DNA from 2 places in the Oceanobacillus sp. NCCP-135 genome. Region 2 is predicted to be linked to the other one. Evidence: riboswitches for the same ligand, from Rfam matches in the RefSeq annotation. Region 2 holds a riboswitch; the other holds the start of a gene.
What was found. Region 2 has a riboswitch for preQ1 ahead of queF (preQ(1) synthase). Riboswitches for the same ligand answer to the same signal wherever they lie in the genome.
Positions count from the first base shown of each region.

Region 1: it holds a riboswitch for preQ1, as region 2 does, so the genes downstream of both, AC6HVZ_RS03905 (QueT transporter family protein) here and queF (preQ(1) synthase) in region 2, are expected to answer to the same signal.

Region 1 is NZ_BAAKSZ010000004.1:6,396-13,656, forward strand. Features, by position in the region: gene AC6HVZ_RS03890 (lysophospholipid acyltransferase family protein) at 103-693, shown strand; gene AC6HVZ_RS03895 (hypothetical protein) at 923-1,072, shown strand; gene AC6HVZ_RS03900 (DUF3891 family protein) at 1,197-1,967, opposite strand; gene AC6HVZ_RS03905 (QueT transporter family protein) at 2,251-2,733, opposite strand; PreQ1 riboswitch class I at 2,741-2,785, opposite strand; gene AC6HVZ_RS03910 (VOC family protein) at 2,964-3,815, shown strand; gene AC6HVZ_RS03915 (BCCT family transporter) at 4,192-5,700, shown strand; gene AC6HVZ_RS03920 (hypothetical protein) at 6,503-6,862, shown strand; gene AC6HVZ_RS03925 (calcium/sodium antiporter) at 7,171-7,261, shown strand, end outside.
Region 2 is NZ_BAAKSZ010000017.1:25,449-32,709, forward strand. Features, by position in the region: gene AC6HVZ_RS12660 (ATP-binding protein) at 1-575, opposite strand, end outside; gene AC6HVZ_RS12665 (threonine ammonia-lyase) at 629-1,582, opposite strand; gene AC6HVZ_RS12670 (queuosine precursor transporter) at 1,921-2,559, opposite strand; gene queF (preQ(1) synthase) at 2,619-3,107, opposite strand; PreQ1 riboswitch class I at 3,583-3,629, opposite strand; gene dhaM (dihydroxyacetone kinase phosphoryl donor subunit DhaM) at 3,705-4,076, opposite strand; gene dhaL (dihydroxyacetone kinase subunit DhaL) at 4,080-4,700, opposite strand; gene dhaK (dihydroxyacetone kinase subunit DhaK) at 4,719-5,714, opposite strand; gene glpK (glycerol kinase GlpK) at 5,880-7,261, opposite strand, start outside.

The DNA of each region.
Region 1 (7,261 bases), on a different contig from region 2:
GATAAAAAATTATAGATGCGTAATAATAATTTGGTACCAGATCTTAATACTATATGCTAAAATAGAGTTAATGTTATTTATCGATAGAAGAGGGGACCTAAGATGTATTATTTTGCAGCATATTTATTGAAGATAATTTTAAGTTTGTTTGGCAGAATAAAAATCTATCAAAAAGAAAATCTGCCCAAATCAGGCGGTTATATAATTGCGTGTACCCATACAGGCTGGGTTGATATATTATGGCTTGGTGTTTCTGTATTACCCACAAAAATATTTTATATGGCAAAAAAAGAACTATTTGAATCACGTTTTCTCAAATGGCTAATGGTAAAGCTACATGCATTTCCAGTGGATCGAAAAAATCCTGGACCAAGTACAATAAAAATTCCCCGAAGATTGTTAAAAGAAGATAAAGTAGTGGGGATATTCCCCAGTGGAACAAGAACGAGTGAGGAAGCACCATTAAAAAGAGGGGCAGTAACCATTGCGGCACATTCGAAGGTTCCGATTGTACCTGTCGCTTACACTGGACCAAATAATTTTAAAGAATTATTTAAACGAAAAAGACCAAAGATTATTTTCGGGGAACCAATAAATTTATCGGAAAGCCACCCGAAAAAGGAAGCCATGGAAATCATGATGGATGAGCTTAATACAGAATTACACAGGTTACAGAAGGAATTACAAAATTAAATCCACTTTAAAGCGGCTGCGTTTTCAATAATGCGGCTGCTTTTTTATTTGGAGTTTTTAACCATAAAAATACTCACCAATGAGCTCATCCATCCAAAGACGTAGACACCCTAATTTTAAAGGAGGGTATTTTTGCTGTGATATTTCAGTCGCCATGCCGAAGACTGGGGAGGTAATTACATATAGTATAAACATTATAAGAAATATAAAAACGAAGGGAAGAAGATAAATGATGAATTATCATTATAATGTTTATAAAGAGTTAGCAGAGGCACGGATGAAAGATTTGCAAAAGATTACCTTTGAAAAGAAACAATATGAAAAGGTAAAACGTATGAGTCCGGTAAAAAAAGAGTGCGTTCCATCTTTCAGAAAATAAAAGTTGGTGGGTTAAGAAGTAAGCTTGCAGTTCACAAGACGGCTCGTTGCAATGGGTAAGGAGGCAAAAGTGTGCGAGCTTTAAGTAGATACACTGTTTGTTTTGGCAAAAAACTGCAGGTATTTCAATCATCTGGGATTAATCGCACGGATATCTCTTCATAGGGTGTTTCTTCATAACCTTTACGTAATCCTTTATCAGCTATAAGCTTTTTTGTTACTATTTTCTGTTTCAAAGTGACAAGAACTTCATGCTCAAAAGGGAATTCACTCATAGCAATGGTCTTCCTATCCATCCAATATAGTTCTACTTTTTGTTGATTAAATCCAACTAATGATTCAGAGAGGGGTATTCCATTTTTAAAAAAGGGGTGTTCATTTTCCTTGGTAGCTCCAGGCTCATTTAAACAAATATAAAGGGATAGGTTATCACCAAGCTGAATAAGGCTATAGTGGTGGTTAAACAAACGTTTGTTTAACTTGCTTAAGCTATTGAAAATTCGTTTTTGCCTTAATTCTTCTGCTTTAACAAAAGATTGTGCTTCCATTGAAGTATGATTGAATAAAAAACGTTTATAATGCTCACTGCATAATAGTGCCGCATAAGCATCAACCTTCTCAACTTCATCGATGCCATTTTTATAAAGTACTATTTTGGGTGGTGTAGGAAAATCAATGAAGGTATATGGTGCTTGGCGTTCATCATTCCAAAAAGGCTGCTTGTCAAATGGCTCCCATCCACAGTCATGTTTGTAGATCGCATACTCAACAGATTTTTTAAAATCCTGTCCCTTAAATAATGAATTCTTCCAGTTGGACATTATATCTCCTGATACCTTAGCATGGTTGCCCTGCTCGATCAGGACAAAATCATCTGAGCGCTCTCTAACAATCATCGTAAATCATCCTTTCATTTTCTTTAGCTTATCGAAACTGATTATAATTGTAAACAAAAAATAAAGGTCAATCCAAACAAGGGATTGAGCTTTAAATGGAACAGATTAGATTTTTGTAGTTATCTATCTTTTTCCTTACTATCTAGTCCTGAAACCATTCATATTCCCATAAATGTAAAATCAAATAAAAAGTTACAACTATAAAAACTATTTAGGCCATCCCGAGTCCTGTACTTACAAAAACCGTTTCAATAAGGATACTTTCCCTCTGAAACGGTTTTACTTATACAAGCGTCTTAAATTGTAATCGTTTATTCAATGCATACATAATCGGTATTCCAATAGCTAACACTACTAATTCACCAGCAGCGGTTGTCCACCATGTAAGCATAAATGGAAATCCTAATGCTAAATTCAATTCAAATGCAATAATAAACATGTTGAATGAGAAAACGAGTGTGTTAGCAACAAGCAGAACCCATATGTTTTTGATGAATCTTGCCAATAAAATGGTAATGAGTAATGAAATAGCGGAATGGGATACACCAAAAACAAGGTCATATACACCAAGTGGTGAGAAAATATTGGTTATAAACACACCTAGTATGATGCCGAAAAAGTATTTCTTGCTAAACACGATGAGGTGGTTAAACATTTCCGGGATCCGAAACTGGATGCTTGAAAATGCAAGCGGCTCAATGGCTAGCGAAACGGCAATATAAAGCGACGCGATTAATCCATTAACTACCAATGTTTTTGATTTCATTATAATATCCTCCCTAGTTTTTTATCGTGGGATGGTTGCGAACCACGTGTTCTGAGGGATTTCTCAGAGACTATTATATTATAAAGGTTTGTGGTGCAAAATCAAGGGCGAAAAAATAATTTATTCGATTGACAAAATAGAGGTATATTATTATAATTATTTTACTTACATTTAGTAACTAAGTATATAATTGTAATAAAAATGTGCAATAGTAGGAGAGGGAGTTTAAAATGGAAAAGCAATTTTTCGAAAAACCAACTGTATATGTTGGTGAGGTTAATATAAATGTATCTGATCTGGAAAGGTCTCTTTCCTTTTATCAGACTATAATTGGCTTCACAGTGCTGAAGAAAACGGATAGAAAAGCAGTTTTAACCGTTGATGGCAATACACCTTTGCTGACGCTGGAACAGCCTGCTGATGTATTGCCAAAAGAGGAAAGAACAACAGGGTTATATCATTTTGCCATACTTTTACCCTCCCGCAGTGATCTTTCTGCATTCTTAAAATATATGGTTCAGACAAAAACCCGTATTGGTGCATCGGATCATTATGTGAGTGAAGCACTCTATCTTTCTGATCCGGATGGAAATGGAATTGAAGTATACCGTGACCGCCTTGCTTCTGAATGGAGCTGGACTGATGGGAAGGTTGCTATGGCAACAGAACCTCTTGACGGGGATGGACTGCTCGCAGAAAGCCAAAACGAGTGGGTGGGTCTTCCGAAAGCAACGGTGATGGGGCACATTCACTTACATGTTGCAGATTTAGAAAAGACGGAGGAATTTTACATTACTGGTCTTGGTTTTAAGGTTGTGACAAATTATCCTGGGGCACTTTTTACATCAACTGGTGGCTATCATCACCATATTGGACTGAATGTATGGAACGGTGTGGGAGCTAAATCTCCATCGAAGAACAGTGTTGGTCTAAACTGGTTCACACTAATTTTTTCGGATGAAATTACAAGGAATGAAGCAGTCAATCGCTTGGAGGAAATTGGTGCTAAAGTAAAAAAGGAAAATGATTATGTAGTGACAGAAGACCCGTCTGGAAATGTTATTCAGTTGAGAATTAAGTAAAGTTAGGGTGTAGAATAGATATGACAAGTAAAAAGCGAGGATATCAGATCTTCGCTTTTTATATTTCTCTGCGGTTTTTTCTAGTGAATAGTTTGTACTTGTCTTTGTTCCGCTTCACAAATAATCCTAGTACAGAACTAAAATTTCATGGAATATCCATCATCTTTTGTTTAGTAAAGTTTAGGTTTGGGTAAGATACTGTATAGCATTATTTTTGATTCACTTAGGCTACATAGTAAGCACTAAAAAATTGTATCTTTCACAAAGTACGGGGAAATTAATAGTTTTGTTTCTATAAAAACACATTATACCGGTTCCAAATAAACCAACTGAACCAACCTTCCCCGCAAAATGTGATTGAACCAAAAAAATTAGAATGGAAAGGATCATTATGAAGAAAAAAGAGTCTTATAAGAATCCAGTGTTTTTTATTTCAGCAATTATCGTTGGGTTATTAGTCATCATCGGAGCATTCATGCCAGAACAATTTGGTGCAGTCGCCCAGACACTTTTCGATTTCACAACAATTAATTTCGGGTGGTTTTATTTATTTGCAGTATTTATTATTATCCTGTTCCTTGTTGGCATTTCCATCAGTAAATACGGGAAAACGCGGCTCGGATCATCTGATTCACGTCCGGAATATCCATTTTTCACATGGATTGGCATGTTGTTTTCAGCCGGCTTTGGGGTGTCTCTTGTTTTCTGGAGTGTTGCAGAACCAATGAGTCATTTTTTTGTCCCTCCATTTCCTGACTTGGAAACTCAGACTGAGGAAACAGCAAGAGTCGCAATGGGCTATTCCTTTTTCCACTGGGGGATCAGTCAGTGGGCCGTCTTTGCAGTCGCAGGGCTGGCAATCGCATTTCTTCAGTTTAGAAAAAACAGAAGTGGACTTGTTTCTGCTGCAATAGAACCAGTAGTAGGTAAAAATAAGGCAGTAGCAAACACGGTTAATATTTTGGCTGTAATAGCTACTGTCATGGGGGTTGCGACAACTGTCGGTCTCTCATTTATTCAGCTAAACGGAGGGTTGTCATCAGTATTTAATGTGCCAAATAATATTGGCGTACAAGTCATTATTGCGCTTGTCATGCTGGCTGCATATATGACTTCCAGTGTTACAGGGCTGGACAAAGGAATTAAGTGGCTGAGCAATATCAATTTGGGGCTGGCCCTACTTGTGATGGTAATTGTATTTTTCCTAGGACCAACCGTATTTATTTTAAATTCCTTTGTACTTGGCATGGGTGATTATATTTCTAATTTTATACAGTACAGCTTGCGTCTGTCACCATATACCGGCGGTGATTGGGTTTACCAGTGGACCATTTTCTACTGGGCATGGGCAATTGCCTGGTCTCCATTTGTAGGAGCATTTGTTGCACGTGTATCCAGAGGCAGAACCGTCCGTGAATTTGTCGCTGGTGTGATGGTCGTACCACCAGCAATTGCCTGTGTCTGGATTGCAGTATTTGGTGGTACGGCAATATATAGTGACTTAAATAATGGAACACAAATTGCCGAGGCTGTTAACGATGATGTAACGGTAGCCCTCTTTGAAGCTTTAGGTGTTGTGCCGTTCACAGATATTCTATCGATTATATCTATTCTGCTTATTTTCACATTCATGGTAACATCTGCGGACTCTGCTTCCTATATTTTGGGCAGTATGACATCCAAGGGAACACTAAATCCAGCGCTGATAACGAAAGTCATCTGGGGAGTCCTTATAACTGCAATTGCCCTTGTATTATTATTTACAGGGGGACTAGATGCACTGCAAACGGCATCATTAACAGCAGCATTGCCATTTACAGTAATTCTTCTGATTATGATTGTTTCGATAGTTAAAGAGCTTAAAAGTAAAAAGACCGAAAAGTAGGATAGGAGCAGTTAAAAGATAATTCTTTTAGCTGCTGTTTTTTTGTTTAATTTGATTCCGAATGTTTTGCTATACTGTGTACATGCCGTACTCAGAAAAGAAGAATCTGCGTTTAAATTTTATTCCACAAAGGGTCAGTTAATGGAATAAGACTTTCCTTTATTGTTACAGAAAACCTTTAGACAATGGGAAATCCAAGGGGATAAAGCTTCCTATCTATTCTGTAAACATCCCACATAGAAATAAAACCCTTTAACTCGCAAGCCCTGCGAATTATATGTGAGAACTGTACCGTTTCCTCTTCTATAATTAAACTTACCGTGAACACTTTGTCCACCAATACTTTTGTATTTTTTATAAAATTCATACAATATACCTAGATGATTAACTAATTTACGTTTGATATAATCAGGAGCTTTGTACTATATACAGGGATGTAACTAAAAGCTAACTAGCTGTAAAATCACTAATTAATATCCGTCTGAGGGAGCAGGAATTTGTGGAGAAATGCAGAAGTGATTTTAGCAATTGTTATGGTGATAATTTAACAATATTGTAAAATGGCAGCTACCGATAACCTGTCTATAAACATTTTGCTTCTTATTAAAATTATTTTGGAGATCAAAATATTGTATATATTTCATTATTATAATATGATTTTGAATATTAATTAGACTATTTTTGAAAAGGTTATTTTTAGAAAATAGTAAATTTCATAGTGATATTTCCATATAAAAGTAATTAATAAGGATTTTGAATAAAGATTGAAAAAAATTAAAAATGTTTGAAAGGGATGTTGTAAATGAATTTTAGTAAAGTTAAACGTTTGATAATTTTGCTTGGCATTTCGCTTTTATTTGCTTGTTCACAGAACCCTCTTATATTTTTTGGGGAAAGTGACAACTGGAGTGTACATTATGAAGTCAATGAAAATGATGATTGTCGAGTAACCAGTGGAAACATTAAATATATTGGTGATGGATCTGTTCCAGAAGAGTTAGAGTACTCTATTTATCATTCAACGGGATCGGTTCCATTAGAGGAAAATGGAGTTTTTACGTTACCTCAGAGTGGATGTAGTAACATAAGTGAGAATTCGGACATTGAGGCAATAATAAAATGGGATAATAATTCAGAAACAATATCCTTAATTGTAAAATGATTACTATTTTATATGGAATATATGTAGAGTTTATATAACCGAGATTTTATAATTCCATGAAAGCAAAGAAGGATAGAAACGACGTTGAAATTGGTTAAATCAAAAGTTATTTTGATTTGGCTCTTAGGTATATGCCTTAGAAAAGCTTTATCTTTGAACAGTTCACATAATCCTGAGCACTAATACAATCTTTTGAAACTTAATTCCGAATCCATACGTAATATCTTATAATACATCATCAGAATTATTACACAGAAAATAGGGTATGGATATGGTAATGACTTTACTAAGAAAAGGAAGAACTATTTATGGCTTATGTATTTTTGCTCATTGGTTTTGGGTTATTAATTAAAGGAGCAGACTATTTTGTTGAGGCATCATCCAACATTGCAAGTTTGC
Region 2 (7,261 bases):
GCCAGCAATACACCACCAAGTATTCCGATAACCAGTACTGGAAGGGAAGCTCCACTTATTTTTAACAGTTTCTTAAATATAGTAGATTGAATATCCTCAACCATAAAACCTACAGAGACAATGCCAACAACGTCCCCGTTATGATTAAAAATGGGTGCTTTTCCTCTTAGTGATGGGCCAAGACTACCGACCGCCTTTGAGGTGTAGTATTCTTTATCAAGCAGTGCCCTATCATTATCACCGCCAACCATTTGCTTTCCTAGTTTTGCTTCATCAGGATGGGCAACCCGAATACTGTCTTTATTTCCAATTACGATGAACTCAGCACCAACAAATTCTCTTACTTCTTCAGCAATTGGCTGGATTATATCTTCCGGATTTTCCTTTTCAAAGGCCTCTTTGACTGATGGCATGAAAGAAATGGTTGTTGCAATATGCAAGGCACGCTCGCCAATCTGTTCCTCAATATCCTGTGACTCCAAATAGCCATTGATACCAGTCAAAAGAAAAGTTACCAATAGGATTAAACTGATAAGCAATACTAAAATTTTTGTTTGCAAAGAGACTCTGGTCATTTATGGATTCCTTCCTCAATCATGCTGTGCTTTATCTACGTAAATGAAGTGGCTTACTTTTTGGGTTTCATCTCGTGAATCCTCTCCAAATCCACATTCCCACCAGACAACACACATACTACATTTTTATTTCGTATATTTAGTTTATCATACATTGCTGCAGCCACTGTCACCGCACTCGATGGCTCGATCAGCTGTTTCATTCGTTCCAGTACAAAAAACATTGCTTGGCGGATTTCATTTTCACTGACAAGAACAATTTCATCCACATATTTCTGTACAACGGGGAACGTCATATCACCAGGCTGACTTGTTCTTAATCCATCGGCAAGTGTTGCAGTTTCAAGGATTGACGTCATGTTACCATTTTTCAGTGATAGATATGTATCATTCGCACTCACCGGTTCAACACCAATAACTTTAACAGAAGGCTTCATTTCTTTGATTGCAGTTAAAATCCCCGAAATCAAGCCACCACCACCAATTGGAACCACAACAACATCAACATTATCCAGTTGTTCCAGTATTTCTAAGCCAACAGTTCCCTGCCCGGCGATAATTAATGGATCATCATATGGCGGGATGACGACACCATTATTTGCTTTTGCCAATTCCTCGGCACGCGGTAATCGATCGGCAGAAGTCATGCCACATTTTTCAATCTTGCCATTATATGCTCGGATAGCATTTGCCTTACTTGGATTGACATCCTCAGGCACAACAATTGTCGCAGGAATACCGAGCTCATTTGCGATATAAGCAACCGCCTGTCCATGATTCCCGGATGAAGCAGCTGTCACAAAAGTTGCTCCATCTTTTACTGCCTGCTTTACTTTATTTGTCGCACCTCTAATTTTAAATGCGCCTGTTTTTTGTAAATGTTCCGCTTTGAAAAACATATTATTCCCACATATGGATGAAAACTGGGTGGAACTTAGGATTGGTGTTTCGTTTATAAAATGGTGGATTTGTTCACGTGCATGATAAATATTTTTTATTGTGATCATGAAGTCACTCCTTTGCTTAAAATATTTGTGATAGTTCGCCTTTCATATCTATCGGATCAGGTCTGTTTCATACCCTCCCAGCCTCAACAGAATACAGTAAACCCATCTTTTGCTAATTATTCCCCAGAAAAACACATGCTTTATGTCGAACCCATAAAGCCACGTATGACAAGAACCCCTATATTATTACCCGGGAAATAAAGATTCTCCGTTTCTTTCATAATTTGATAGTTTTCACCAAAGTTAAAGAAGCCTAATAAAAGTAATAATATAATTGTAAATTCTGATAATTTTATTTTAACATATTAACTTTTAAAAATTAAAAAATACATCCCCCATTAAGAGGAATGTATTACTTCAGTTTCTGTTTGTCCACTCTTTGCTTTTCTTGCCATTTTTACAAGAAAATAAACAATTGGTGTATCAACAATTGCTACCATTAATTTAAACACATATTGAGTCGCAATCATTCCAAAAAGAACACCAAATGGAACGGTTCCCCAAAAAGCAACGGTAATGAAAATCATAGTATCCACAAGCTGGCTTGTCATCGTTGATATATTATTACGCAACCAGAGCTTTTTCTTACCATGTTTTGCTTTTAAACGATGAAACAAACTGACATCTAAATGTTGGCTGGCTATGTAAGACAACAGACTCGCCAACATAACTCGGAAGCTTCCACCCAGAATAGTCTCAAACTCTAATTGAGATTCAAAAACTGGTGCAGCGGGAAGTTCAATTACAATAAACACAAAAATCATTGCAATTATTTGTGTAAAAAAACCAGTCTGAACAGTCTTCCACGCAGCCTCTTTCCCGTAAACTTCACCAATCACATCGGTTATCATAAAAGTCACAACATAAACAATTACTGCAGCCGGTAATATAAATTCACCGACACTAAATAATTTCACACCTAACATATTTGATACAATGAAAAGTCCGACAAATAATGCATGTAAATAGACAAACATAAAGATCCCCTTTCAATTAAGAAGATCAAAGCATACCCTAATTACTTAAAAAACTAATGTTAGCGATTATCAATTTTTTCCGGATACATATCATGATTCATCAAACGATGTTCTGCCATTTGTTCGAATTTCGTTCCCGGCTTCCCATAATTACAGTAGGGATCAATGGAAATACCACCACGTGGCGTAAATTTCCCCCATACTTCAATATAGCGCGGATCCATTAATTCGATTAAATCATTCATAATAGTGTTTATGCTGGCTTCATGAAATCCACCATGGTTACGAAAACTGAATAAATACAGTTTCAATGCTTTACTTTCCACCATTTTCACATGAGGAATGTAGCTTATATATATTGTCGCAAAATCCGGTTGCCCTGTCATTGGGCATAGTGTTGTAAATTCCGGACAATTGAATTTCACAAAATAATCTCTGTTTGGATGATTGTTTTCAAATGTCTCTAAAACTTGCGGCTTATAATCAAATTCATACTTTATTCCCTGGTTTCCTAATAGCGTTAATTCAGATAGATCCTGTTCCTTCATTTGTAAAACCTCCCTTATTAATGATGGCTGATTTTTTTAAGATTGGGAATGCGTATTGCTCGTTCCAACGAAGCCATTTGGAACTACGGTTACGCCTCTCATCGAAAAAGCCCTAAAAAGAATAAAAGTGCGGGTCTTCATTTAGCGTCGATCAAACCGGAGTAGTCTGGGACTGCACAAACTAGGACAGTTCCAGGCTCTTACGCATAAAACGGTGTGAAAAAGTAGTAGAGTCATTATGTCTAATGGGATACTGATAATTAATAAATTTTCAGAGGATACCGAAATATCGATAAATGCGTAAGAGCCCAGTTCCAGACTACACTACGCTCGTTCTCCCCAAAAGAGCCTGCTAGTTGCTGGGAGCTGGACGTTGCTGATTCTGCAATCAAGTTATATATAACCCCAAAATTTTATCGTTTCCTTTCCACTAAAAAAAGCCATGCACTAAGGCAATGGCTTATAATCGCATCATTTATCCTTAGTTTTTTATAGAGGGTTGAAGCTAAGAACCTCTATTGTATTTACGCAAATTATTATATATAGGAAATGGAAAAGTGTCAATCTCGGTGAAACAGTCTAGTGATATGCGGTCTATTAAAATGCTTTCATGACTGCATCATAAACCTCTTGAAGACTTTTTTCCATCCCGGATTCGACAGCTGCAACATAAGCTCCTTCAACCAATGGTGCCTCCACCAGTTGGATAGCTTCTGTTTCAGCCATTTCTATTGCAATTTCTGCATTCATTTTTGCACTGCCAATATCAAAGAAAAGCAGGACACCTTCTCCCTGATTGGCGTTTTTTATAGCTGCGCCTATTTTATCAATACTTGTTCCAATATCATTCTCTTCTGTACCACCGGCCAATTCAATCGGAACATCCTGAATAACTTGTTGGATAAGGTCTTTAAGCCCATCTACAATTTTAGAACTATGAGAGATTAATACAATACCAACACGGGACATAATCTAATTACCTCCTTCAATCACTTCTGCAAGTGCTTCGAAAATATAGAATGAGGATGCAGCTCCAGGATCAATATGACCAATAGACTTCTCTTTAAAATAAGATGCTCGCCCCTTTGTACCCATCATTTCTTTTGTACTTTCCATTGCCTGCTTTGCAACTTCCAGAATTTCGTCTGCCTGAAAATCCTGATCACGCTTGAAATAATCGGCCACTGGGGACCACACATCGATCATTGTTTTTTCACCTTCCGTTGCTTTCCCTCGTTGTTTCACTCCATTGACTGCTTCTTCAAGTCCTTTTCCAAAGGCTTCAAAATTTATAGAATCACTGCCTTTTACAGCAATTGAAAACTTTAAAAAAGCTGTACCAAATATTGGCCCCGATGCACCTCCAACCTTGGACATTAATGTCATCGCAGCGTCTTTTAGAACATCTGAAGCATTATTATAATCCTGTCCATTTAGTTTATTTACTACCTCCTGAAACCCACGAGCCATATTAATCCCATGATCTCCGTCGCCTATCGGTTGATCGAGTGCTGTCAGATATTCTTTATTTGTTTGTATTTTTTGATTGGTTCGTTCAAACCATTGAATCATGTCTTTTACTTGAAGTTCCATAAAATATCCTATCCTTCCTCATGAGCGAAAAGCTGGTGCAAGGGATTCAGCTTCTAGTAATGATTTAAGTTCCTCATCTAATTTTAATAATGTAACGGAGCAGCCTGCCATCTCTAAGGATGTCATGTATTCTCCTACAAAAGTTTTGTATACGTGAATTCCTTTTTCCTTTACTATTTCATGCACTTTTTGATTAACAATATAGAGTTCCATTTCTGGTGTGGAACCCAATCCATTGACCATAACTGTAACTTCATCCCCACTTGATAATGCAAGATCAGCTATTACTTTATTTGTTAGTTCAACAGCTATTTCGTCAGCGTCTGCAAGTTTTTTTCTCTCTATTCCAGGTTCCCCATGAATTCCAATCCCAATTTCCATTTCATTTTCATTCAATTCAAAGCTTGGTTTACCAGCTGCAGGAACAATACATGGCGTTAGGGCCATCCCCATTGACCGAACATTATTTACCACTTTTTCAGCAACTGCTTTAACCTCTTCCAAGGAAGCGCCTTCTTCCGCTTTTGCTCCAGCAATTTTATGAACAAAAATCGTTCCAGCAATTCCTCTTCTTCCAGTTGTAAAGGAACTATCTTCCACAGCTACATCATCATTCACTATAACTTGTTCTACTTGGATGCCTTCTGCTTCAGCTAGTTCTGCTGCCATTTCAAAATTAAGTACATCACCGGTATAGTTTTTAATCACTAAAAATACACCTTTTCCTGAATCAACAGCTTTAATTGCCTCCAACACTTGATCCGGTGTTGGCGATGTAAACACTTCTCCAGCCACTGCAGCATCTAACATTCCTTTACCAACATAGCCAGCATGAGCAGGCTCGTGACCACTACCACCACCACTTACAAGTCCAACCTTATTTGCAATAGGTGCCCCGTTTCTGACAATGACCAACGTATCTGATACCTGTTTCACCCTGTCTGGATCGCCTGCAACCATGCCTTTAATCATATCCTGTACCACCTGATTTGGATCATTAATAATCTTCTTCATCTTGATCTCTCCCTCCCCATCATCCTTAGCTATAATTCGATTATTCTGATTGAAGCCTGTTAAATCATTCGACTCTTTCCACATCTATTAGAATAAGAGAGATCAGCTTACCTTTTATTTAAGATAATGACGACCTCTCCTATCAAAGTGTTTTATATACTACTCTTATTTAAACGCTCTTGTTGCCTCAACTGCCTTTTTCCAGCCAGCATAAAGTTCAGCTCGTTTTTCGGTATCAAGATTATCCTCGAATGTCTTTTCATTTTGCCATTGTTTAGCAATTTCTTCTTTATCTTTCCAATAACCAACAGCCAGTCCTGCTAAGTATGCAGACCCTAATGCAGTTGTTTCCTGGACAACTGGCCTTTCAACAGGGACCCCAAGCATATCACTTTGGAATTGCATGAGAAAATTATTTTTAACCGCCCCACCATCCACGCGGAGTGTTTTCAAATCAATTCCGGAATCGGCAATCATCGCATCCAGCACATCTTTCGTTTGATATGCCAATGATTCCAGTGTTGCACGAATAATGTGGTCCTTTGTTGTTCCACGGGTAATTCCAAACATAGCGCCTCTTGCATCACTATCCCAGTATGGTGTGCCAAGCCCAACAAATGCAGGAACCATATAGACACCATCCGTGGAATCAACATTGGTTGCAAAATGTTCACTTTGTGGTGCATTTTCGATAATTTTCAGCCCATCTCGAAGCCACTGAATTGCTGATCCAGCAACAAAAATACTTCCTTCCAAAGCATATTCTACTTTTCCATCAACTCCCCAAGCTAGCGTTGTCAGTAAACCATGCTCTGAAGCAACACCTTGATCACCAGTATTCATCAGCATGAAGCAGCCCGTTCCATACGTGTTTTTTGCCATCCCTTTTTCAAAGCATGCCTGACCGAATAGTGCTGCCTGTTGATCTCCTGCAATACCTGCAATTGGAACTTCATGACCAAAGAAATGATAATCCACTGTATTTGCATACAATTCTGAAGACTCACGAACTTCTGGAAGCATTGTTTTCGGAACAGTTAAAATATCTAATAATTCCTCATCCCATTTAAGATCATAGATATTGAACATTAATGTCCGGGATGCGTTAGAATAATCGGTAATATGTGTCTTACCACCAGAGAGCTTATAAACAAGCCATGTATCCATCGTACCGAATAACAAATTACCATTTTCCGCTTTTTCTCTTGCGCCTTCAACATGATCAAGAATCCATTTGACCTTTGTACCGGAGAAATAAGGATCGAGTAATAGACCTGTTTTTTCCCTGAATAAATCGTTATGCCCCGCTTCTCTTAGTTCCTTGCAAATTCCATCCGTTTGTCTAGATTGCCAGACAATAGCTTTATAGACTGGCTTGCCTGTTTGTTTATCCCAAACTACCGTTGTTTCACGCTGGTTAGTAATGCCAATTCCTGCAATCTGTTTTGGCGCCACATCTGATTTTCTTAAAACCTCTGCCATACAACCAAGTACAGAAGTCCAAATTTCATTCGCATCATGTTCCACCCAGCCAGGCTTCGGAAAAA